Phreatobacter stygius: one gene and its partner. The protein of the gene in region 1 interacts with the protein of each later gene in a pairwise test. Links are inferred from orthologs where the notes say so. Each region holds a gene or a part of one and is shown in the gene's direction. Other genes may lie near its edges.

What was found.
Region 2: the proteins of E8M01_RS14930 (region 1) and dnaE interact in binary tests that used the Escherichia coli proteins (3 or more experiments, as listed by UniProt). The link is inferred for Phreatobacter stygius from one-to-one orthologs.

The regions. Positions count from the first base shown.
Region 1 is NZ_CP039690.1:3,194,745-3,202,115, forward strand. What follows is about bases 4,312-7,200. They hold E8M01_RS14930 (aminotransferase), read left to right. Parts: upstream 4,312-5,123; coding sequence 5,124-6,278; downstream 6,279-7,200. Other genes in these bases: E8M01_RS14925 (class I SAM-dependent methyltransferase), read left to right, coding at 4,312-5,020; E8M01_RS14935 (RrF2 family transcriptional regulator), read right to left, coding at 6,337-6,756; dut (dUTP diphosphatase), read right to left, coding at 6,877-7,200. In the rest of the region: E8M01_RS14895 (response regulator transcription factor), read left to right, coding at 1-516; E8M01_RS14900 (sensor histidine kinase), read left to right, coding at 542-2,329; E8M01_RS14905 (HPr kinase/phosphorylase), read left to right, coding at 2,332-2,781; E8M01_RS14910 (PTS sugar transporter subunit IIA), read left to right, coding at 2,917-3,318; E8M01_RS14915 (HPr family phosphocarrier protein), read left to right, coding at 3,384-3,704; E8M01_RS14920 (TIGR00645 family protein), read left to right, coding at 3,760-4,299; more of E8M01_RS14925, read left to right, coding at 4,310-4,311; more of dut, read right to left, coding at 7,201-7,335. UniProt on the Escherichia coli protein: Shows aminotransferase activity with methionine and histidine as substrates, and to a lesser extent also with phenylalanine.
Region 2 is NZ_CP039690.1:7,227,249-7,244,203, reverse strand. The notes cover bases 7,999-11,949. They hold dnaE (DNA polymerase III subunit alpha), read left to right. Parts: upstream 7,999-8,314; coding sequence 8,315-11,749; downstream 11,750-11,949. Other genes in these bases: E8M01_RS34320 (VOC family protein), read left to right, coding at 11,768-11,949. Outside these bases: E8M01_RS34365 (AraC family transcriptional regulator), read right to left, coding at 37-876; E8M01_RS34360 (MFS transporter), read left to right, coding at 1,005-2,237; E8M01_RS34355 (polysaccharide deacetylase family protein), read left to right, coding at 2,409-3,449; E8M01_RS34350 (hypothetical protein), read right to left, coding at 3,477-3,713; E8M01_RS34345 (lipoprotein-releasing ABC transporter permease subunit), read left to right, coding at 3,935-5,203; E8M01_RS34340 (ABC transporter ATP-binding protein), read left to right, coding at 5,196-5,894; E8M01_RS34335 (AraC family transcriptional regulator), read right to left, coding at 6,016-6,981; E8M01_RS34330 (hypothetical protein), read left to right, coding at 7,225-7,809; more of E8M01_RS34320, read left to right, coding at 11,950-12,175; E8M01_RS34315 (GNAT family N-acetyltransferase), read right to left, coding at 12,184-12,672; E8M01_RS34310 (aminotransferase), read right to left, coding at 12,780-13,949; E8M01_RS34305 (VOC family protein), read right to left, coding at 13,954-14,415; E8M01_RS34300 (SIR2 family NAD-dependent protein deacylase), read left to right, coding at 14,454-15,236; E8M01_RS34295 (cold-shock protein), read left to right, coding at 15,392-16,000; E8M01_RS34290 (DUF192 domain-containing protein), read left to right, coding at 16,020-16,481; E8M01_RS34280 (ETC complex I subunit), read left to right, coding at 16,650-16,955. UniProt on the Escherichia coli protein: DNA polymerase III is a complex, multichain enzyme responsible for most of the replicative synthesis in bacteria. This DNA polymerase also exhibits 3' to 5' exonuclease activity. The alpha chain is the DNA polymerase catalytic subunit.

The DNA.
Region 1 (7,371 bases):
ATGGAGCTGTTGCGCCGCCTGCGCCAGAAGACCGACATGCCGGTGATCTTCCTCACCTCCAAGGATGAGGAGATCGACGAACTGTTCGGCCTGAAGATGGGCGCCGACGATTTCATCCGGAAGCCGTTCTCGCAGCGCCTGCTGGTCGAGCGCGTCAAGGCGGTGCTGCGTCGTGCCCAGGCCAAGGATCCGGCCGCCGAAGCCAAGACCGACGCCAAGGTGCTGGAGCGCGGCAAGCTGCGCATGGATCCGGAGCGCCATACCTGCACCTGGGACGGCCATCAGGTGACGCTCACCGTCACCGAGTTCCTGATCCTGCAGGCCCTGGCCACGCGTCCCGGCGTTGTGAAGAGCCGCAACGCACTGATGGATGCGGCTTACGACGATCAGGTCTATGTCGACGACCGCACCATCGACAGCCACATCAAGCGCCTGCGCAAGAAGTTCAAGGTGGTCGATGACGACTTCGAGATGATCGAGACGCTTTACGGCGTCGGCTACCGCTTCAAGGAGTGAGGCGGACCGCCTCGCTGCAACGCTCATGCTCGATCGGACGCCGCAAACTGCTCTTGAAGGCTCGCCCGTGGCCTTGAACATGCGGTCCGGGCGGCCCTGGACCCGGCTCGTCCATGTGCTCGCGCGCGGCATGCGCGCGGTGCTGAACCGGTCGTTCTCCAGCCTCACCCGCCGCATCGTGCTGCTCAATCTGGCGGGGCTGGTGGCCTTGGTCTCCGGCATTCTCTGGCTGTCGCAGTTTCGCGCCGGCCTGATCGAGTCGCGGGCGCAGAGCCTGCTGGTGCAGGGCGAGATCATCGCCGGCGCCATTGCCGCATCCGCCGCGGTCGACGGCTCGGTCATTCCGATCGATCCCGACAAGCTGTTCGAGATGCAGCTCGGCGGCTCCGGCGCCTCGGTCGACGATCCGAGCGCGCTCCTGGAATTCCCGATCAATCCCGAGCGTGTCGCCCCGGTGCTGCGCCGCCTGACCGGGCCAACCGAGACCCAGGCGCGCATCTATGACCGCGAAGGCAATCTCATTCTCGACAGCCGCAACCTCTATGGCCGCGGTGATATCTCGACCTTCGACCTGCCGCCGATCGGCCAGAAGCCGCCATTTTATGAGAAATGGTGGAACGAGGTCCGCCGCTTCCTGCGCGGCGGCGGCGATTTCCCGATCTATCGCGATGTCGGCTTTCGCAACGGCAAGATCTATCCGGAGGTTGCCCAGGCGCTGAGCGGCCAGAAGGGCAGCATGGTCAGGGTCAATGACCGCGGCGAGGTGATCGTTTCCGTAGCGATCCCGGTCCAGCGTTTCCGCGGCGTGCTCGGCGTGCTGCTGCTCAACACCCAGGGCGGCGAGATCGACGCGGTGATCGACGCCGAGCGGTTCCAGGTGCTGCGCGTCTTCCTGGTCGCCGCCTTCGTCATGGTGGTGCTGTCGATCCTGATGGCGCGAACCATTGCCGGCCCGGTCCGCAAGCTTGCCGACGGCGCCGAGAAGGTGCGCCGCCACCATCGCTCGCGCGAGGAAATCCCCGATTTCAGCCACCGCCGCGACGAGATCGGCCATTTGTCGCGGTCGCTGCGCGACATGACCGACGCGCTTTATGCGCGCATCGCCTCGATCGAGAGCTTCGCCGCCGATGTCGCCCATGAACTCAAGAACCCGCTGACCTCCCTGCGCTCGGCGGTCGAGACCTTGCCGCTCGCCAAGTCGGACACCTCGCGATCGCGCCTGCTCGAGGTGATCCAGCACGACGTCAGGCGGCTGGACCGGCTGATCACCGACATTTCCGATGCCAGCCGGCTGGATGCCGAGCTGCAACGCCAGGAGGCCACCAAGGTCGATGTCGCCAAGCTGCTCAGCACGCTTGTCACCATCGCCAACGAGGTCAAGCGTGCCGACGGCGTCAAGGTTTCCCTGAGTTTCGAGGGTGGCCGGCCGCAAGATTTCGTCGTGCCGGGCCATGACAGCCGGATCAGCCAGGTCGTCACCAATCTGGTCGACAATGCCCGCTCGTTCTCGACTGCCGGCGGCGAGGTCAGGGTCACCGCCCGCAAGCTGAAGGGCGCCGTCGAGATCACCGTCGAGGATGACGGCCCGGGCATTCGTCCCGATGCGCTGCAGCGCATCTTCGAGCGCTTCTACACCGATCGCCCGCACCAGGATTATGGCCAGAATTCCGGCCTCGGCCTGTCCATTTCCCGGCAGATCATCGAGGCCCACGGCGGTCGCATCTGGGCCGAGAACCGGCCCGGTCCCGATGACGACGAGGGCGAACCGACCAGCCTCGGTGCCCGCTTCGTCGTGCGCCTGCCGGCGGTCTGACGATGCCAGAAAGCGCCGGCCGCACGGTTCACGCAAGCGCCGTCCTGGTTGGCGCCAAGGCCGTGCTGATCCGCGGCGCTTCGGGCGCCGGCAAGTCGCGCCTGGTGCTCGGCCTGATCGACGCGGGGCGCTCCGGCGGGCTGGCTTTCGCCAGGCTTGTCGCCGACGACCGGGTCCGCCTCGAAGCGGCTCACGGCCGGCTGCTGGTCAGCGCACCTCAGCCGATCGCGGGCCTGGTCGAAGAGCGCGGCCGGGGCGTGATGGCCTGTGCCTACGAGGCCATGGCGGTGGTCGGTCTGGTCGTCGATCTCGATGCCGGCGATGCGGCCCGCATGCCGGACCCCCTGGCGCTGCAGACCGTCGTCGAAGGCGTCATAGTGTCGCGGCTTCCCGTGGCCCCGGGTTGCGATCCGCTGCCGCTTGTGCTCTCGCTATTGCAAGGGAGGCGATGACATGAGGCCAGTGTTGCTGCGGCGCACCAATCTGCAATCGTTCGCAACGGTGGGCCTTGCGCTTGCCGGTAACATGGTGATCATATCCGCCTCTTTCGTGATATTGCGCGCAAGTTTTGGCGCGCGGAGTGCCGGATGATCGGTCTCGTCATCGTCACGCATGGTCAACTCGCCATCGAGTTCCGCGCCGCCATGGAACATGTGGTGGGACCACAGCGCCAGGTCGAAACGGTGGCCATAGGGCCGAATGACGACATGGATCAGCGTCGTCGCGACATCATCGCGGCCGTCGATCACGTCGATACCGGCGACGGTGTGGCCGTGCTGACCGACATGTTCGGCGGCACACCGTCCAACCTGGCCATTTCCGTCATGAACGGCCGTGCGGTCGAAGTGATCGCCGGCATCAATCTGCCGATGCTGGTCAAGCTGGCCACCGTGCGCGGCGAGAAGCCGCTGCAGGAAGCCGTGCTGCACGCCCAGGAGGCGGGCCGCAAATATATCAACATCGCCAGCCGCGTGCTTGCGGGTCATTGAGCGATGCGGGTGGACGACAAGGCGAGAGCGTCTGCAGGCGCCGACGGAGGAGCAGGGGATTTCCGATGGCGGATAACGAGACCGACTGTCCGCCGGATGCGCCGGCCGCCGAGGGCGAGATCGTCCGTGAGGTGCCGATTCTCAACAAGCGCGGCCTGCATGCCCGCGCCTCGGCCAAATTTGTCGCCTGCGCCGACCGGTTCGATGCCGCGGTGAGCGTTTCCCGCTGCGGCGAGACCGTCGACGGCACCTCGATCATGGGCCTGATGATGCTGGCCGCCGGCATTGGCACCTCGATCACCGTCAGGGCGACCGGCCGTGAGGCCTCGGAAGCCATCGACGCCATTGCCGTCCTGGTCGCCGACCGGTTCGGCGAAGGCGAATAGCAGCGTTCAGGCCGCGCGCCCTTGCCCGGCCGGAAGGCCCGTGCGAAAAACCTGGATGAGCGAAACGCCGCCCGCCCCGACCCGCGTCGCCCCATCGATCGGCGCGCGTGGCATCGAGAAATTCCTGTTCGCCGGCCGCTGGCTGATGGCGCCGTTCTATATTGGCCTGATCATTGGCCTGGCGCTTCTGGTGATCACCTTCCTGCGCGAATTGGCGCATCTGGTCATGCATATCCCGACCGCCAAGGAGTCCGATGTCATTCTGGGCATCCTGACGCTCGTCGACCTGTCGCTGGCCGGCAATCTGGTGATCATGGTGGTGTTCTCCGGTTATGAGAACTTCATCTCCAAAATGCACCACGTGCACGAGGACGATCGGCCGGAATGGATGGGCATGATCGATTTTTCGGGGCTGAAGCTCAAACTTCTGGCCTCGATCGTCGCCATTTCGGCGATCCATCTGCTCAAGGCCTTCATGAATATCGGCGCCATGACGGACCGCGACGTGACCTGGCTGCTGCTCATCCATGTGGTCTTCGTCACCTCGGGCGTGTTCCTTGCGCTGTCGGACAGATTGACGGGTCCCTCGCATTGACGAGGCCGCGATGACCGATTGGCGCTCTTTCTGGGACGGCGAACACGCGATCTACGTGAACGCGACGCACAAGGCCGTCCACTACAAGGCGATCGCCGACGGTATTCTCCGCCATCTCGCCGAAACCGGCGCCGGGCCGGATGCGGTGGTGCTCGATTATGCCTGCGGCGAAGCGCTGGAGGCCGGTCGGATCGCCCAGGCCTGCGGGCGCCTGGTCCTGTGCGACGGCGCGCCTTCGGTGGTTGCCCGGCTGAGAGACCATTTCGGTGGCCTGCCGGATGTCATTGCAAGCGTGCTGCCGGAAGAGCTCGACAGCGTGCTGGCCGATCACGCGGCCGATCTCATCATGGTCAGTTCGCTCATCCAATATCTGACGCGCGCCGATCTCGGCGCCCTGCTCGACCGGTTCAGGGCCAAGCTGAAGCCATCGGGCCGGCTGGTCATCGCCGACGTCATTTCGCCCGATACCGGCATCGTTGCCGATGTCGGCTCGCTGTTGCGCAACGCCGCCGCTCACGGCTTCCTGTTCGCGGCAATCGCCGGCCTCGCCGCCACCGCCATCTCGCCTTATCGCAAGATCCGCAGCGAGCTGGGCCTGTCGACCTATTCGCAGGCCGACATGCTCGGCCTGTTCGCCGAGCACGGTTTTGCGGCGGAGCGTTATCAGGTCAATCTCGGCCTGACGCCGCACCGCATGACCTTCGTCGCGCGGCCGTCCTAAGCGTCGAATTTCCGGCCATGCCGGTGAATTGACTCTTTTTCGGCCTTTCTGCATACCGATCACCCCGTTCGTCCAAACGAACGATCTTGGTTCCGGTGCTCTCATGAACCCGATTTTCGCCGATATCCCCACCACCGTTTTCGAGGTCATGTCGCAGCTCGCCCGTGAGACCGGCGCGATCAATCTCGGCCAGGGTTTTCCCGACGATCCGGGGCCGGCCGACGTGCGCCAGAAAGCCGCCGAGGCCGTCGTCTCGGGCTGGAACCAATATCCGCCGATGATGGGCCTGCCGGAGCTGCGCCAGGCGGTCTCCACCCACTATGCCCGCTTCCAGGGGCTGAAGCTCGATCCCGACCAGGAGGTGATGATCACCTCGGGCGCGACGGAAGCGATCGCCGGCGCGCTGTTCGCGCTGATCGAGCCGGGCGACGAGGTCGTGCTGTTCCAGCCGATGTACGACGCCTATCTGCCGCTGGTGCGCCGGGCCGGCGGCGTGCCGCGCTTCGTCACGCTCAAGCCGCCGCACTGGCGTTTCGACGAAGCCGATCTCGCCGCGGTCTTCTCGGCCAGGACCAAGGTCGTGCTGTTCAACAATCCGCTCAATCCCTCGGCCTCGGTCTTCCCGCGCGAGGACCTGGAGCTGCTCGGCCGCTTCTGCGAACGTTTCGGCGCAACCGTCGTCTCCGACGAGGTCTGGGAGCATGTGATCTTCGACGGCGCCAGGCACGTCTCGGTGCTGGCCGTCGACAGCCTGCGCGAGCGCGCGGTGAAGATTGGCTCGGCCGGCAAGATCTTCTCGTTGACCGGCTGGAAGGTCGGCTTCGTGGCGGCCGCGCCGGCCCTTCTGAAAGTGCTGGCCAAGGCTCACCAGTTCCTCACCTTCACCACGCCGCCGAACCTTCAGGCTGCGGTGGCCTATGGGCTGGCCAAGGACGACGACTATTTCATCGGCATGCGCGCCGACCTGGAGCGGGCCCGCGACCTGTTCGCGGCCGGGCTTGCCGGCGCCGGTTTCGAGGTCCTGCCGAGCGCGGCGACCTATTTCATCAATATCGATCTCGCGCCCGCCGGCATTACCGACGACGTCGCCTTCTGCCGCAAGCTGGTCACCGAGCATGGCGTCGCGGCGATCCCGGTGTCGGCCTTTTATGCACAGACGCCGGTCACCTCGGTGGTGCGCTTCTGCTTCGCCAAGAAGAACGAGACCCTGAACGGCGCCCTGGAGCGGCTTGCCCAGGTGTTCTCGCGCGCCGCCTGAACCCTGGCGGCCGACCAGCGACCTGCCGGCAAAATCCCGGCAGGCGATCCGGCCCGGCTCAGGCCACTGCCAGCGACGGCTGCGCCTCGACAGTGGCGCACAGCTCGGCGATCGAAATCCTGTCGAGCTCGGCGAAGAACCGGCGTTCGGCCTCGGCGATCGCCGGCTCGACCACGGTGGTGACCAGCAGCGCGATCTCTTCGGGCTCGTCCTCGCTGGCCGTGGCGACGGCGCGCGCGATCTCGCCGCAACTGATCTTGCGACGGTCGCGGGCAATATCGTAGCCGCCGCGTGGCCCGCGCAACCCTTTCAGGATGCCGGCGCGGACGAGGCCCTGCAGCAGGGGCTCCAGATGGCGGGGCGGCAAGGCATGCCGCTGCGCCAAAGCTTTCGCGGCCACGGGCGCCTGGCGGCCGTAGATCGCGATATCGACGACGGCCGCTATGGCTAAGCGACCGCGGCGGGACAGGACGGACATGCAAACCTCAGCGTCGAGGGCTAACGTCGATTTCCCTTAGCGTAAGGTGAGCACATGTTGCCCGACTCAGAATAGGCAAGTTTTGCATACGACCTGTGATTGCAACGCAGGGGTCGTGCTTTAACGCCCGGTCGAACCAAAACCGCCGGAACCGCGAGATGTTTTATCCAATGTATCAGCTGGAATCAGCGTCGCACGGGTCACCGGCGCGATGACCAGCTGGGCGATGCGCTCGCCGCGGCGGATTGTCACAGGCTCCTCGCCGAGATTGATCAGGATGACCTTCACCTCGCCGCGATAATCCGCGTCGATCGTGCCGGGAGCATTGGCAACCGTAATGCCGTGCTTGAGCGCCAGGCCCGAGCGGGGCCGCACCTGGCCTTCGAAACCTTCCGGAATGGCCAGGGTCAGCCCGGTCGGAACGGCGGCCCGGGCGCGTGGCGCGAGCGTGACGGGCTCTGCATCGGGCAAGGCTGCGACCAGATCCATGCCGGCGCTGCCGCTGGTCTGGGCGGCGGGCAAGGGCAATCCCTCGCCATGGGCGAGCCGTTGCACCGGGATCGAAAGCGGCATGGTCATGATGTCTCGGTTTTCGCGTCTAGATTGTCGTTAGGG
Region 2 (16,955 bases), 4.0 Mb from region 1 along the record:
AAGGCCGGTCAGCCAGATTGGCCCAGCCAAGTCTGCTCAACCAAGTCCGGCGCCGCCTTCGCGGGTCTCGCGCAGATAGTGGCTCGGCGGGGTTCCCAGCATGCGCTTGAACATGGTCGTGAAGGCCGCGACGCTTTCGTAGCCGAGATCGAGGGCGACGCTGGTCACCGCTTCGCCGGCGGCAAGGCGGGGCAGGGCCGCGAACAGGCAAGCCTGCTGGCGCCAGGCCGACAGGCTCAAGCCGGTTTCGCGGCGGAAGGCGCGGGTGAAGGCGCGCCGGCTCATGGCGAGCTGGTCCGCCCATTCATCGATGCGGGCATGGGGCGAGGGGTGTTCGAGAAAGCGCCGGCACAGCATGGCGAGCCGCGGCTCGGCCGGAAATGCGAGACCGAGCGGCCGTTCCGGCAAACGCGGAATTTCCAGCGTCATCAGCGCCATGACCAGGCCGGCGCGGCTCATCGGCTCATGCTCGAGCGGCAAGGTGACCGCCTCGACGACCAGGCTGCGCATCAGGTCGGTGACGGCAACCACCCGGATGCCCTCGGGCAGGCCGCCGATCGCGCCGGGCATGACATAGACCGAACGCATGCTGACCCGGCCGAGCATTTCGACCGCGTGCTCGATGCCGGCCGGGATCCACAAGGCATGGCCGGCCGGCACGACCCAGCGGCCGATGCCGGTCGAGACGGTGACCACGCCGGCCAGCGCGTAAAGCAGCTGGGCGCGCGAATGCCGGTGCTTGTTGACCAGGTAGCCCCTGGGATAGTCGCTGGCGAGCGCGATGGTATGGCCATCGGTGCTCTCCAGCCAGGCGCGCCGCTGACCGTCGATGTCGAGGCCGGGGCGCGGGAGCAGGTCTCGTTTGGGGCGGTCCACGGTTTGGCCCAGTCGCGAAAGAACTAGACCAGATCACGCAAGCAGGTCAGTCCGCAAGCGCTATCCTGCACTCGAAACGCCCGCGCTCCGGCCGCCGGGCCCCCTAGCGTTCGACGATGGAGCATTCCGTGACCCAATCCGCCACGACGGCCGATCCAACGGCCGCGGACAATACCGCCTTCAAGGTCATTGCCGCGCTCGGCTTCTGCCACCTGCTCAACGACATGATGCAGTCGCTGCTGACGGCCATCTATCCGATCCTGAAGACTGATTTCGGGCTGGATTTCGGCCAGATCGGCCTGCTGACGCTCACCTTCAACGTCACCGCGTCGCTGTTCCAGCCGCTGGTCGGCCTCTATACCGACAAGCGGCCGCAGCCTTATTCGCTGTCGGTCGGCATGGGCTTCACGCTGGTCGGCCTGATCCTGCTGGCGGTCGCCCATCACTATTGGCTGCTCTTGATCTCCGCCGCGCTGGTCGGGCTGGGGTCGGCGGTGTTCCACCCCGAAGCCTCGCGGGTGGCGCGCATGGCGTCCGGCGGGCGGCACGGCCTTGCCCAGTCGCTGTTCCAGGTCGGCGGCAATGTCGGTTCGGCGATCGGACCGCTGCTGGCCGCCTTCATCGTGCTGCAGAAGGGCCAGGCCAGCATCGCCTGGTTCTCGATCGCGGCGCTGGTCGCGATGCTGGTGTTGTGGCAGGTCGGCAATTGGTACAGCCGGCATCGCGTTGCCGCGGCCGGGCGGTCGGTCGCGGTGCCCGCGCTGGCGCTGTCGACCCGCAAGGTCGTGCTGGCGCTGACCGTGCTCGGTGTCCTGGTGTTCTCGAAATATGTCTATATGGCCAGCCTGACGAGCTACTACACCTTCTATCTCATCGAGAAATTCGACGTCTCGGTGCGCGACTCGCAATTGCTGCTGTTCCTGTTTCTCGGCGCGGTGGCGGTCGGCACCATTGTCGGCGGTCCGATCGGCGACCGGTTCGGCCGCAAGCTGGTGATCTGGGGATCGATCCTGGGCGCGCTGCCGTTCACGCTGGCCTTGCCTTATGCCGGCGGTCTCGCCTGGACCGCGGTGCTGACCGTGCTGATCGGCCTGATCATGGCCTCCGCCTTCTCGGCCATCATCGTGTTCGCCCAGGAACTGGTGCCCGGCAAGGTCGGGCTGATCGCCGGCCTGTTCTTCGGTTTCGCCTTCGGCATTGGCGGCATCGGCGCCGCCGTGCTGGGCGCCGTCGCCGATGTCAGGGGCATCGAATATGTCTACTGGATCTGTTCGCTCCTGCCGCTGGTGGGCCTGTTGACCGTGTTCCTGCCCGACATGGAGGCGGCGCGGGCCAAGGGGGCCCAAGTCCAGGCGGCCTGAAGGCCTCGAACAGGCAGCCTCCGCCAGCTGCAACTCATGCGCGCGAAATGTTTCTGAATGTAAGCAGTACTACCAAATCTCAATCAATGGCCGGCATGGTGGCTGGAGGAATTGCCGCGCGATCGGCGCGGCCGGCCAGAGGATTGATGCATCGCCATGAGCGGGATCCGGATGTCCGCCTACAAGGCGGGTCTCGAAACGCTGTATTTCACCGGTGCGCATCGGGTGCTGCGCCCGGTCTTCGGCGGGATCGGCGCGATTTTGATGCTGCATCACGTCCGGCCGCGGGAGCGGCAGGACTTCGCGCCCAATTCCCTGCTCGAGGTGACGCCGGAATTTCTCGAAAGCGTGGTCGAGCGGGTGAGGGCGCGCGGTTTCGACATCGTCACGCTCGACGAGCTCGGCCGCCGGCTGACCGAAGGTGATGACGGCAGGCCCTTCGTCGCCTTCACCTTCGACGACGGCTATCGCGACAACCTGGAATTCGCCTATCCGATCCTGAAGCGCCACGGGGCACCGTTTGCGATCTATCTGCCGACAGCTTTCACCGAACAGCGCGGCGAGTTGTGGTGGCTGGTGCTGGAGCAGACGATCCGCACCCAGCGGGCGGTGGTGGCGCTGATCGCCGGCAAGGTCGTGCATTTCGACTGTTCGACCGCGGCGCTCAAACGCGAGGCCTACCAGGAGATCTATTGGTGGCTGCGCTCGCTGCCAGAGACCGAGCTGCGCGCCTATGTGCGCGATCTCGCCGCCCGCCACGGCCTCGACTTCCGCGACACCTGCCGCAAGCTGTGCATGACCTGGGACGAGATCGAGACGCTGGCGGCCGATCCGCTGGTCACCTTCGGCGCCCATACGGTCAATCATTACATGCTGGCGAAATTTCCGCCCGAGACCGCGCGCAATGAAATGCAGCAGTCGAAGGCGATCATCGAGGCGCGGCTCGGCCGGCCGGTGAAACACTTTGCCTATCCGGTCGGCGACCCGACCTCGGCCGGTCCACGGGAATTCCAGCTGGCCCGCGAACTCGGCTTCGAGACCGCGGTGACCACCCGGCCCGGACTGATCTTCGCCGAACATCGCGATCACCTGACCGCGCTGCCCAGGGTTTCGCTCAACGGCCATTTCCAGTCGTTGCGCTATTTCGACGTGCTGTTGTCCGGCGCGCCGTTTGCCTTCTTCAACCGGTTTCGCAAGGTCAATGCGGCCTGAACCGAGGCAATAGCCGGGTTTGAGCCGCTAGGCGTCGGCGTGAACGCGGAACAGGCTGTCGACCAGGGCGGTTTGGGCGGCGCCTTCGTCTTTCAGGAATTCGGCCATCTCGAAGTCGTCGACGCCGCCGTGGCGGGTCGCTTGCCATTCGTGGCGCACGAACAGGCGGCCGCTGGCGCGATCAAGGATCAGTGCCCACCAATCCTCGTCGGCCGGCGACGGGCCGCGGGCGCTGCGGTAAAATTCTCGCTGGATGACGGCCATGCTCGGTCCCTCGCGTGATGTCCCAAGAGGCATAGGGGAATGGCGCGGTGATGCTACATCCCGGCCCGAAGCGGTCAATTTCAAACTGAAACCGGAGGCAAATCGGCCGCGGCTTTCATGGGCTTTGGAAAAACCGCCTGAAGGCGGTCGCGAGAAGGCCTGAATCAGATAGTTTGTGCAGGACGCAGCCGCGCCCGCGGTTCGCCCAAACCGAACGCACGATGTCAGATCAAACCGGAACAAGACCTTTCTCGCCCTTCGAATGGATGCTGTCGCTGCGCTATCTGCGCGCCCGACGGAAGGAAGGCTTCATTTCGGTGATCGCCGGCTTTTCGTTCATCGGCATCATGCTGGGGGTGGCGACCCTGATCATCGTGATGGCGGTCATGAACGGCTTCCGCAAGGAACTGCTGGGCAAGATCCTGGGCGTCCAGGGCCATATGGTGATGCAGCCGATCGACCAGCCGCTGACCGACTATGCCGAGGTCGCCGAGCGCCTGATGCGGGTGCCCGGCATCCGGCTGGCGGCGCCGATCGTCGAGGGCCAGGCGCTGGCGACCTCGCCGTTCAACGGCGGCGGCGTGATCGTGCGCGGCATGCGGGCGCAAGATCTCCGGCGCCTGCCGCTGATCTCGTCCAGCATCAAGCAGGGCGGCCTTGAGGATTTCGATACGACCGAGGGCGTGATGGTCGGCCAGAGGCTGGCCAACCAGCTCTCCCTCAGGCTCGGTGACATGCTCACCCTGGTCTCGTCCAAGGGCGCCTCGACGCCAATGGGCACGACGCCCAGGATCAAGGCCTATCCGATCGTGGCGATCTTCGAGGTCGGCATGACCGAATATGATTCGGCCTTCGTGTTCATGCCCTTCGCCGAGGCGCAGGCCTATTTCAACCGCGACGGCGACGCCACCAGCATCGAGGTCTATACCGACAATCCCGACCAGGTCGACCGCTACCGGCGGGAGGCCTCGGCGGCGGTGGAGCGGCCGACCTTCTTCGTCGACTGGCGCCAGCGCAACGCGACGTTCTTCTCGGCCCTGCAGGTGGAGCGCAACGTCATGTTCATGATCCTGACGCTGATCGTGCTGGTGGCGGCGCTGAACATCGTCTCGGGCCTGATCATGCTGGTCAAGGACAAGGGCAGCGACATCGCCATCCTGCGCACCATGGGGGCGACGCGCGGTTCGATCATGCGGGTGTTCCTGATCACCGGCGCCTCGATCGGGGTGGTCGGCACGCTCGCCGGCTTCGCGCTCGGCGTGCTGGTCTGCCTGAATATCGAGAGGATCCAGGAATTCGTCTCCTGGGTCACCGGCACGACCTTGTGGGACCCGACCGTGCGCTTCCTGACCAATATTCCGGCCGACATGTCGACCGGCGAGACTTTTTCCGTGCTGATCATGGCGCTGGTCCTGTCGTTCCTGGCCACGCTCTATCCATCGTGGCGGGCCGCCAAGCTCGATCCGGTCGAGGCGCTGCGTTATGAGTGAAACGACCGAACAAGAACCGCCGGTGCTCTGGCTGAAGGCCGTCGAGCGCAGCTACAAGCAGGGCGAAGCCGCGCTCGATATCCTCAAGGGCGCGGAATTCGCGGTCTGGCCCGGCGAAAGCGTGGCGTTGATCGCGCCCTCGGGCACCGGCAAATCGACGCTGCTGCACATTGCCGGCCTGCTCGAAGCGCCCGACGCCGGCGAGGTCTATGTCAGCGGCGTCGCGACCTCGGGCATGGCCGACAGCGATCGCACCCGCATCCGCCGCACCGAGATCGGCTTCGTCTACCAGTTCCATCACCTGCTGCCGGAGTTCACCGCGCTCGAGAACGTCATGCTGCCGCAGATGATCCGCGGGCTGACCAAGAAGGAAGCCAAGACCCGGGCCGGCGAACTGCTCGGTTATCTCGGTCTTGCCGAGCGCCTGAACCACAGGCCGGCGGAACTGTCGGGCGGCGAGCAGCAGCGTGTCGCCATCGCCCGGGCGGTGGCCAATGCGCCGCGCCTGCTGATGGCCGACGAGCCGACCGGCAATCTCGACCCGAAAACCGCCGACCATGTCTTTTCGGCCCTGACGCAGCTGGTGCGCGCCTCGCGCCTGGCGGCCGTGGTCGCCACCCACAACATGGAGCTCGCGGCGCGGATGGACCGGCGCGTCACCATTCGCGACGGCCTGGTGGTCGAGCTTTAGGCTGTCACCATCCCGCTCGTCATGGCTGGCCTTGGGCCGGCCATCCACGCATCGTCTTGACCGAGGAAGACGTGGATGGCCGGGACAAGCCAACGGCCATGACGAAGCGAAAAGCGCCGTCTCAATCGCCCGAATTCGAAGCCTTGCGGATATCCGACGGCGTTCCGCCGAAACGGCGGCGGAAACAGCGGTTGAAATAGGACAGGTCGCCGAAGCCGACATCATAGGCGATCGTGCTGATCGACCGGCCGGCGAGGCGCGGGTTGGTCAGCATGCGGCGGGCGCGCGCCAGACGTTCGGCCAGGACGAAGTTTGAGAACGAGGAGCCGTCCGCCGCGAACAGCTTGCGCACGTAGCGCTCGGAAATGCCGTGATGCGCGGCGATGGCCTCGACCGACAGGCCGGGGTCGCCCAGCCGCCTGGTGACGTCGGCTTTGACGGCATCGAGCCGGGCGGCCCGCAAGCCTCTCGCCTTGGCGGTTTCGGCGGCATCCCTGTTGGCGCCGAGCGTGAGCGCCAGGAGGTCGTGGACATGGGTCGCCACCTGTTGGCGCAGGGCAGGGCCCGACGGCATGTCCATGGCCTGGAGCATCCCGAGATAGCCGATGAGCAGGCGCTGTGCCTCGAGGTCACGTGGCAAAGTGCGCATCAGCACGCCCGAGAGGTCGCCGACCATCGGCACCAGCACGCGCGACGGCACGCGCAGGCTCAGGAAGCGCAGGTCGGAACGGTAGGTGAAGCTGCCGGCTTCCGCGCTCGTCGTCATGATCGCGTCGCCGCCGCTGATCTCGGCCTCCCGTCCGCGGTGGCGCATGACCCCGCCGCCGGACAGGGCGGCGAGCCAGATCAGGTCGTCGCTGTCGGCCAGTCCCGTCGGATGAGCGCAGCGCTGCCGCGCGGCGGTGCCGGTCGCAAAGCTCAGCTCCGGCATGGAGCGGAGCTGCACCTCGATGTCGCACGGATCGTCATCCAGCGACTCGATGTCAACCCGCAGGATGGCCCGGCCATAGACCTCGCGCAGCACGTCGATGCGCTCGGCCGGCGGGATATTGCGGGTCGAGAATCCGAAGGATGCACATTCGTCCATTCAGGGCCGTCCTGTCCGTATCGATGTTCCGCTGCGCCCAAGTCCGGCCGACCGGTCCTATTTAGGGTGCTCGCGGATCAGCGCCAAGCCGGCGGTATCGAAGCCAAGGCGCATTTCAGCCCGACGAGCCTTCGGCACGCGGGCCGTGTCGTCATTGCAACAATGGCGCCCCGATCTCCGCGATGGGCTGCCGCCAGGCGCCAGGGAGGAGGCCGGCGACGCCTCCAGGGAAGCGAGGCCGTGGTGACAGGGAGACGAGGGACCGGGGCATCCGGGCGCCGACCGCCGGCGGCACTCGCCAAGGCGTTGCTGATCGGGCTCCTCGGGGTCGGCGGGCCGCCGGACCGGGCCGGCGCGATCCAGGCCGCGCGCGCCACGGGGGTGCCGGATCGGGCCGTTCCGGCCGATCTCGTCGGCGCCTGGGCCTTCAGCGTGGCGATCGGGAACTATTGCAACCCGCTCGGCCATTGTTCTCCTGATAGCGGCGGCAGCATGTCCTTCACCATCAGAGCCGACGGGCAGGCCGAACATGCGCTGGTCGAGACGTCGCGCGTCGAGGGCTGCGGCCAGATCCGGACGCTGACGCGCAAGCGCGGCACGATCAAGGTCAATGGCCCGACGCTGGTCTTCCTGACGCGGTCGGGCACCTACACGTCGTCGAACGGTTGCCGGCCGGATCTGACCGGCACCTGGAACCTGGAGGCCCGCGACCTCGCGCCGCGCGCGCTGACCTGGCAACTGGTCGCCGACCCCGGCGCGCCCGGCCAACAGGCGCTGCGGCTGGTCGATCCGGAGAACCAGATGAGCGGCACCTACAGCCGGCGCTGAACCTGTCAATGCGATTCCGCACGATGGTCCAACACCTTGTCGTGGCGTGTGCTTTTCATACTGGTCGATCCGGAAGGGTCGAGGCGCAGGCAGCAGCCAACGCGCCGGGCTCCGGTCTCATCAGCGCGCCGACATCCTCTTGCCGCACCGGCGGAAGTTTTTGTTCACCACATGGGTTGCTTGTTTGTTCTCATGACTTGTCGTGAGAACAAATTGCGAACATGATCGCTGGGTCAACGGATGACGAAGGAGGCACTGATGGTGCGGACATTCATCGAAGACATGGCGGCGCTCGCCGCGCTCGGACTGTTCACCGGCATGGTCGCGGTCTGGGCACAGGCAATCCAGGGCCTCTGATCGGCTTGCCATTCGCCCGCTATCGACGGCCGCGATGCAAGCGGCTTGTGAAGTGCGGGGAGCTTCGCGTCAGTGGCGATTGATCGCCGCCGCGGCGCGGGGCAAAGCTGGTGGTGACCAAGACTCACTGCCAAGGGGAGGGACGACCGTGGCTCCACCACGTTTCGTACATCTGCGCGTCCACTCGTCCTTCTCGCTGCTCGAAGGCGCGCTCGGCATCGCCAAGCTCGCCAAGCTCGCCGCAGCCGACCGCATGCCGGCGCTGGCGGTGACCGACACCAACAATCTGTTCGCGGCACTCGAACTGTCCGACAAGCTGGCCGGCGCCGGTATCCAGGCGATCGCCGGACTGACGCTGGGCGTCGATTTCGCCGACCGCGAGGTCGATCCGCGCCGGCCCAATCTCGGCGGCATCAAGCCGAGGATCGCGCTGCTCGCGATGAGCGAAGAAGGGTATCGCAACCTGATGGCACTGACCTCCATGGCCTTCATGGAGAGCACCGATGTCGGCGACCCGAGCGTCGGCCTGGCGGCCTTGCAGCGCCATGCCGGCGGCCTGATCGCCCTGACCGGCGGTCCGCGCGGGCCGATCGACATGGCCTTGCGCGACAATCAGAGCGATCTCGCGCGCGCCCGGCTCGACCGGCTGACCGCCATCTATGGCGATGGGCTTTATGTCGAGCTGCAGCGCCACGGGCTCGACGAGGAGCGGGCGGTCGAACCGACGCTGATCACCGAGGCCTATGGCCGCGGCCTGCCGCTGGTCGCCACCAATCAATGTTATTTCGGCAGCGCCGCCGATTACGAGAGCCATGACGCGCTCGGCTGCATCGCCGGCGGCCGGGTGCTGGCCGATCCCGAACGCAAACACCTCACCCCGGACCACCGTTTCAAGACGCAGGCCGAGATGGTCGCGCTGTTCGCCGATCTGCCGGAGGCGATCGACAGCACGATCGAGATCGCCCGGCGCTGTCACTATCGGGCGCGCACGCGCAAGCCGATCCTGCCGCGCTTTTCGCTCGAGCCGGGTGGCGAGCCGGTCGATGAAGTGGCCGAGCTCAACCGGCAGTCGCGGGAAGGCCTGGCGCGCCGGCTCGCCGCCCATGGGCCGGCCGAGGGCCTGACCGTCAAGACCTACGAGGACCGCCTCGATTTCGAGCTCTCGATCATCGAGAAGATGCAGTTCCCGGGCTACTTCCTGATCGTGTCCGACTTCATCAAATGGGCCAAGCAGCGCGACATTCCGGTCGGGCCGGGCCGTGGTTCGGGCGCCGGCTCGCTGGTCGCCTATGCGCTGACCATTACCGATCTCGATCCGTTGCGCTTCAACCTGCTGTTCGAACGCTTCCTCAACCCGGAACGCGTGTCGATGCCGGACTTCGACATCGACTTCTGCCAGGACCGGCGCGACGAGGTGATCCGCTACGTCCAGGAGCGTTACGGCCGCAGCCAGGTCGCCCAGATCATCACCTTCGGCACCTTGCAGGCGCGCGGCGTGCTGCGCGACGTCGGCCGGGTGCTGGAAATGCCCTATGGCCAGGTCGACAAGCTGTGCAAGCTGGTGCCGCAGAACCCGACGGCGCCGATCACGCTCGACAAGGCGATCGAGGGCGAACCGAAACTGCAGGCCGCGCGCGACGAAGAGCCGGTGGTCAAGCGCCTGTTCGATATCGCGGTCAAGCTCGAAGGCCTGAACCGCCACGCCTCGACCCATGCCGCGGGCCTGGTCATCGGCGACCGGCCGCTGGTCGAACTGGTGCCGCTCTACCGAGACCCCAAGACCGACATGCCGGTCACCCAGTTCAACATGAAATGGGTCGAGCAGGCCGGCCTGGTGAAGTTCGACTTCCTCGGCCTGAAGACGCTGACCGTGCTGCAGAAGGCGATCGACCTGATCAAGCTGCGCGGCATCGCGGTCGATCTCGCCACCATCCCGCTCGACGACGCCAAGAGCTATGAAATGATGGCGCGGGGCGAGACGGTCGGCGTGTTCCAGGTGGAAAGCCAGGGCATGCGCAAGGCGCTGGTCGAGATGAAGGCCAGCCGCTTCGAGGACATCATTGCCCTGGTGGCGCTCTACCGGCCGGGCCCGATGGCCAATATCCCGGTCTATTGCGCGCGCAAGCTCGGCCAGGAAAAGGCCGAGTATCCCGACCCGCTGCTCGAGCAGGTGCTGGCCGAAACCCACGGCATCATCGTCTACCAGGAACAGGTGATGCAGGCCGCCCAGATCCTGTCGGGCTATTCGCTCGGCGAGGCGGATCTGCTCAGGCGCGCCATGGGCAAGAAGATCAAGGCCGAGATGGACAAGCAGCGCGAGCGCTTCGTCTCCGGCTGCACCGAACGCGGCATGGCCAAGGCCAAGGCCGACGAGATTTTCGACCTTCTGGCGAAATTCGCCGATTATGGCTTCAACAAGAGCCACGCGGCCGCCTATGCGCTGGTATCCTATCACACGGCCTGGTTGAAGGCGAACTATCCGGTCGAGTTCATGGCCGCTTCCATGACGCTGGAATTGTCGAACACCGACAAGCTGTCGGAATTCCGGCGCGAGACGCTCCGGCTCGGCATCACGCTCGAGCCGCCCTGCGTCAACCGCTCCGGCGTGCATTTCGACGTCGCCGAGGGGCGGGTGCTCTATGCGCTGGCCGCGGTGAAGGGGGTTGGCACGCAGGCCGTCGAGGCCATCGTCCAGGCGCGCGGCGACGAGCCGTTCCGCGACCTTGCCGATTTCGCCCAGCGCATCAACCCGAAGACGCTGAACCGCAAGACTTTGGAAAACCTCGCATCGGCCGGTGCCTTCGACGCGCTCGAGCCGAACCGGGCGCGCGCGGTGGCAGCGGTCGAGCAGGTGCTGGCCGAGGCGCAGCGCAGTTCCGAGGGCCGGCTGATCGGCCAGGACGAATTGTTCGGCGCGGGCGGGGCTTCGGCGATCCGGGTGCCCGACGTCGAACCCTGGCTGCCGGCGCGCCGGCTCGACGAGGAATACAGGGCGATCGGCTTCTTCCTGTCGGGCCATCCGCTCGACGACTATCAGGCGGCGCTGAAACGCCTGCGGATCGAACCCTTCGTCGATTTCGCGCGCAGCGTGCGCGGCGGCGCCAGCGCCGGCCGGCTCGCCGGGGTGGTGACGGCGCGCCAGGAGCGGCGCACCAAGACCGGCAACAAGATGGGCATCGTCACCTTGTCGGATGCGTCGGGCCATTACGAGGCGGTGCTGTTCTCCGAAGGACTGGCGCTCTATCGCGATCTCCTGGAGCCGGGGCAGGCGGTGCTGCTGTCGGTCGGCGCCGAGCTGCAGGGCGAAGACGTGCGCGTCCGGCTCCTCACCGTCGAACCGCTGGATGCCGCGGCCATCAAGGTCCAGAAGGGTTTTCGGGTTTTCGTCGAGGAGCCGGGCGCGATCGAGAGCATCGCCAAGCGCCTGGTCGCCAAGGGCGACGGCGAGGTCAGCCTGGTGCTGCGCCTGCCCGATGCCGCAAGCGAGGTCGAGGTGAAGCTGCCCGGCCGTTTCGCGGTCTCGCCGCAGATCGCCGGTGCCATCAAGGCGGTGGCTGGCGTCCAGGCGGTGATGGAGATGTGAGGCGAGGAGGCAAAGGCCATGGAGCTGAAACGCGGACGACTGATCGACCACGTGCATTTGCGAACGCGCGATCTGGCGGCCAGCAAGCGCTTCTACACCGCCGTGCTTGATGTTCTGGGCATTCAGGTCACCGACGGCGGCCAGCATTTCCATGCCGACGAGCTCTGGGTCGATGTCGGCGAACAATCTAGCCGCATTCACCTGGCGTTTCAGGCGGCTGATCGCGCCACCGTCGATCGGTGGTACCAGGCCGGCCTGGCGGCGGGCGGCACCGACAATGGTGGCCCGGGCGAACGGACCTACCATCCCGGCTATTATGCCGCCTTCCTCCTTGATCCCGACGGCAACAATATCGAGGCGGTCTATCACGGTCCGGCCGACCGTTCGGCCGATGCCGTGACGATCACCTGGGGCGGGCCAGCCTAGCGGCGGCCTCAGCGCGGTTCGGCGAGCGTCTTGCGCAGCGTCACGTTGAAGGCGGCGAAACCCTGGGCGGCAAAGAAGTGCTGCGCATCGAGATTGGCGGACCAGATATCGAGCGCAATCTCGTCGATGCCTTCAAAAAGCGCGCGGCCTTCGACATAGCGCATCAGGGCCGCGGCAACGCCACGACGACGCGCCGCCGCTGCGACCGCGATGTGCTGCACATAGAGGCGGGCCCGCGGCGGAGTGAGTGGCGTTTCCGGGCGCACCTGCACGTCGAACAGGACGTAGCCGACAGGGATGCCGTCGGTCTCGGCGATGCCGATGGCGCTGTGCGGTCCATCCAGCCGGGCCGCGAAGAATGTCCGCATCTCGACCGGATCGGCCGTCGGCTTGAAATCGCCTGGATAGAGCGCGGCGTGGAGACCCTGAACCACCTGATTGAGCTCGACGAGCCTGTCGAGATCAGCCTCCGTGGCGGCTCGCACGTCTACCGGCATCAAAACGCCTCCCGTCCGCAGACGCAGCCTGGATGGTCGCACTGTCGGTCAATGGCGGTCGATTTTCCAGCCATGCGATCGTCTCCGCCGGTCGGCCGAAGGGCGGCCTAGAGCCGCAACTCCTTCAGGCGCGCGGGCAAGGTGGCGATGGCGGCCTCGTCGGCATTGGCGAAGGCGAAGCGCAGGTGGCCTTCCTGCGCCGGACCGAAATAGCTGCCGGGCAGGCCGAGCACGCCGCGCCCGGTGGCCAGCGCCTCGGCGACCCGTTCGGCGCGCTCGTCGCCGAAGGGATGGCGAACATAGGCGAAATAGGCGCCGATCGATGAGATCGTCCAGCCCGGACAGGCCTGCAGGACGGCCTGAAACGCCTGGATCCGGGCATTGATGGTGGCACGCGTCGCGGCGCGCCAGTCGCTGAGGCCCTCGATCGCCCAGGCAAGCGCACCTTGGGCCGTCCGGGCCGGGCAGATCTGGAAACTGTCGAGGACTTTCAGGATCTGGCCAAGTGCTGCGGGTCCGGCGGTGATGGCGCCGACCCGGTGGCCGGGCACCGCATAGGCCTTGGAGAAGGAATAGAGCTGGATCACCGTGTCGCGCCAGGCCGGATCGGTGAACAGGCCATGAGCGCGGTTGGCGCCGGTGCCCAAGAAGTCGCGATAGGTCTCGTCGATAACAAGCGCGATGCCGCGCGCCCGCGCCAGCGCGGCGAAACGGGCAATGACGCCCTCCGGATAGATCGCGCCGGTCGGATTGTTGGGCGTGACCAGCACGATGGCGCGGGTGCGGGCATCGATCAGCGCTTCGGCTGCGGCCGGATCCGGCACGAAACCGCTTGCCGCGTCGCAGGCCAGCGGCCGCGCCTCGATGCCGAGCATGTTCAAGGTCATCTGGTGGTTGAAATACCAGGGGGAGGGCAGCAGCACGGCATCGCCGGCCCGGGCGACCGACAGGACGGCGGCGAGAAAGGCGAGGTTGCAGCCGGCGGTGATGGCGATGTCGTCAGCCGCGATCCGGCCGCCATAGAGCGTGCTGACCTCGGCGGCATAACGCGACCGCAGCGCATCGTCGCCGAGGATCGGGCCGTAGCGGGCAGTGTCGGGCCGGCCGGCGGCGGCGGCGAGCCGGTCGAGCAGCGGCTGTGGCGGGGCCGAACCGGGGGCTGCCTGCGACAGGTCGATCGGCGCGCCATGCGCGCCGTCGTAACGGGTCATCCAGGCGCGCGCTGCCGGAATGGGCGGCGTGCCGGTATCGACGACATCGGGATTCAAGGCGAACAAGGGCTCACCAGGCGCCGGTATTGGGCATCGAGGCCCAGGGTTCGGCTGACGGTTTGGCTTCGCCCTTCTGCAGGAGCTCGATCGAGATGTTGTCGGGCGAGCGGACGAAGGCCATGACGCCGTCGCGCGGCGGCCGGTTGATCACCACGCCGGCCTTTTGGAGCTTGTCGCAGGTGGCGTAGATGTCGTCGACCTCATAGGCGAGATGGCCGAAGCTGCGGCCGCCGGTATAGGTTTCCGGGTCCCAGTTATAGGTCAGTTCCAGGAGCGGCGCGCCGCGGCTGCCGAAGGCGGCGCCAGCGGTTTCGGCGCCCTTGCGGTCCTCCGGGGCCGCCAGGAACACCAAAGTGAACCGGCCCTTCTCGGATTCGGTGCGGCGAACCTCCACAAGACCCAGTTTGTTGCAGTAGAAATCGAGGGACTGGTCGAGATCGGTGACACGGACCATGGTGTGCAGGTAGCGCATGCGACCTCCCTTTGATCTGATGTGAGGGGCGATTGAGAATGGACGCGGAGTTGAAGACGGCGGCGACCGATCTGGCAAGCCTCGTCAGGCAATCCAGCCGTGCGCTGGCCTTTACCGGCGCGGGCCTTTCGACCGAATGCGGCATCCCGGATTTCCGCTCGCCGGGCGGCCTGTGGACAAAGAACAAGCCGATCCCGTTCGAGGCCTTCGTGTCAAGCCGCGCGGCGCGCACCGAGGCCTGGCGGCGCAAGTTCGTCATGGACGAGAGCTTCAAGGCGGCGGTGCCCGGCCGCGGCCACCGGGCGCTCGCGGCCATGGTGCGGGCAGGGCGGCTCGCCGGCATCGTCACCCAGAACATCGACAACCTGCACCAGGTGTCGGGGGTTCCCGACGACCGGCTGGTCGAATTGCACGGCAACGGCACCTATGCGACCTGCCTCGACTGCGCGCGGCGCTACGAGCTCACCTGGGTCAAGGCGGCCTTCGACGCCGGCGGCGGCGCGGCGCCCGACTGCACGGCCTGCGGTGGGCCGGTGAAGGCTGCAACCATTTCGTTCGGCCAGGCCATGCCCGAGGACAAGATGCGCCTGGCGCTCGACTGGTCGGTCGAGGCGGACCTGTTCATCGCGATCGGAACCTCGCTGGTGGTCCACCCGGCGGCCGGCCTGCCGGTGGCCGCCAAGCGCAGCGGCGCACGGCTCGTCATCATCAACCGCGAGGCGACACCGCTCGACGAGATCGCCGACCTGGTGATATCAGCCGACATCGGCACTTTGCTGGATCAGCTGATGGAACATCTGGCGATTGCGGGCGTTCACTGACCGATCGCAACGCGGCATCCACCAAATGTGTTCGTAATTGGAACGTGGCGCCATTTTATGGCTTTGCTGCCGCAAGGGCGATGTTATCCTTTTGTTAGAGAATCAGGCGGGGTGGGACCGGGGCCAACGGTTCCAATAGAGCGGCGGTGAGCGTGATGACGTCGGACGGTTCGGATCCGGACGGCCAGGGCGGCAAGAACAACCTTCACGCGCGGGTCGATGCCCAGACGACCATTGAGGAAGCGCCGGGAGATCTCGTCGAGATTTCCGGCACCATCAAATGGTTCGATGTGGCCAAAGGGTATGGTTTCATCGTTCCCGACGGCGGCGGGGCGGATGTGCTGCTGCATGTCACCAGCCTCCGGCGCGATGGTTTCCAGACGGCCTATGAGGGTGCGCGCATCGTGGTCGAGGCAACCGCCCGGCAACGTGGCCTGCAGACCTTCCGTGTGCTGTCGATGGATGATTCGACCGCCATTCATCCCTCCCAGATGCCGCCGGCGCGCACCCATGTCTCGGTGACGCCGACCAGCGGGCTGGAACGGGCCGAGGTGAAGTGGTTCAACCGGCTGCGCGGCTTCGGCTTCCTGTCGCGCGGCCCGGGCACGCCCGACATCTTTGTCCATATGGAAACCCTGCGCCGCTACGGGCTCACGGAATTGCGACCGGGCCAGTGGGTTCTGGTGCGTTATGGTGACGGCTCGAAAGGCCTGATGGCCGCCGAGGTCCGTCCCGACGGGGCGGCTTTCCCGGCCTCGCACTGAGCGCTGAACGGGACAATCCATGACGATCGATCGCCGCGCGGTGCTGGCCGCGGGGGCCTGTTTCCTGGTGGCGCCGCGCCTGGCGCTGGCGCGCGGCGTCATGAACCGGCTGGTGATCGCCACCCGGTCCGGGCAACGCCACGAATTCGCACTTGAACTGGCCAATACCGCCGAGACGCGCGCACGCGGCCTGATGTTCCGCCGGGACCTGGCCGATGGTCGCGGCATGCTGTTCGATTTCGGCCCGGCGGAGACCGAGGTGAGCATGTGGATGAAGAACACCTATATCCCGCTCGACATGATGTTCATCCGCGCCGACGGCACCATTCGCCACATCGCCGAAAACACCACGCCGTTGTCCGAGGCGTTGATTTCCTCGACCGGTCCGGTCAAGGGCGTGCTCGAGGTTGCCGGCGGCACGGCCGCCCGGCTCGGCCTGTCCGCGGGCGATCTGGTCGAACACCCCTTTTTTGGAACCTGAGCATGGTCGAGGATCGCCGCCGTGGCTTGCCGCGGCCCGGAGGCTCGGCTATTGCGAGGACGTCGGGGCGTAGCGCAGCCTGGTAGCGCGAGAGTTTTGGGTACTCTAGGTCGCTGGTTCGAATCCAGTCGCCCCGACCATTTCCGGCCCACTTGGGGAGGCTTTCACGTGGTGGCCCGCATCTACCGACCCGCCAAGACCGCGATGCAGTCCGGTCAGGCCAAGACCCAGGACTGGCGGCTCGATTTCGAGCCGGAAACGCCGCGCACCGTCGAGCCGCTGATGGGCTATACCAGTTCGACCGATATGCGCCAGCAATTGCGCCTCGACTTCGCGACGAAGGACGAGGCGATCGCCTATGCCGAAAAGAACGGCCTCGCTTACGAGGTGTTCGAGGCCGAGGTGCCGAAGCGGCGGCTGGCCGCCTATTCCGACAATTTCAAGTTCAATCGCATGGGCGCCTGGACGCATTGA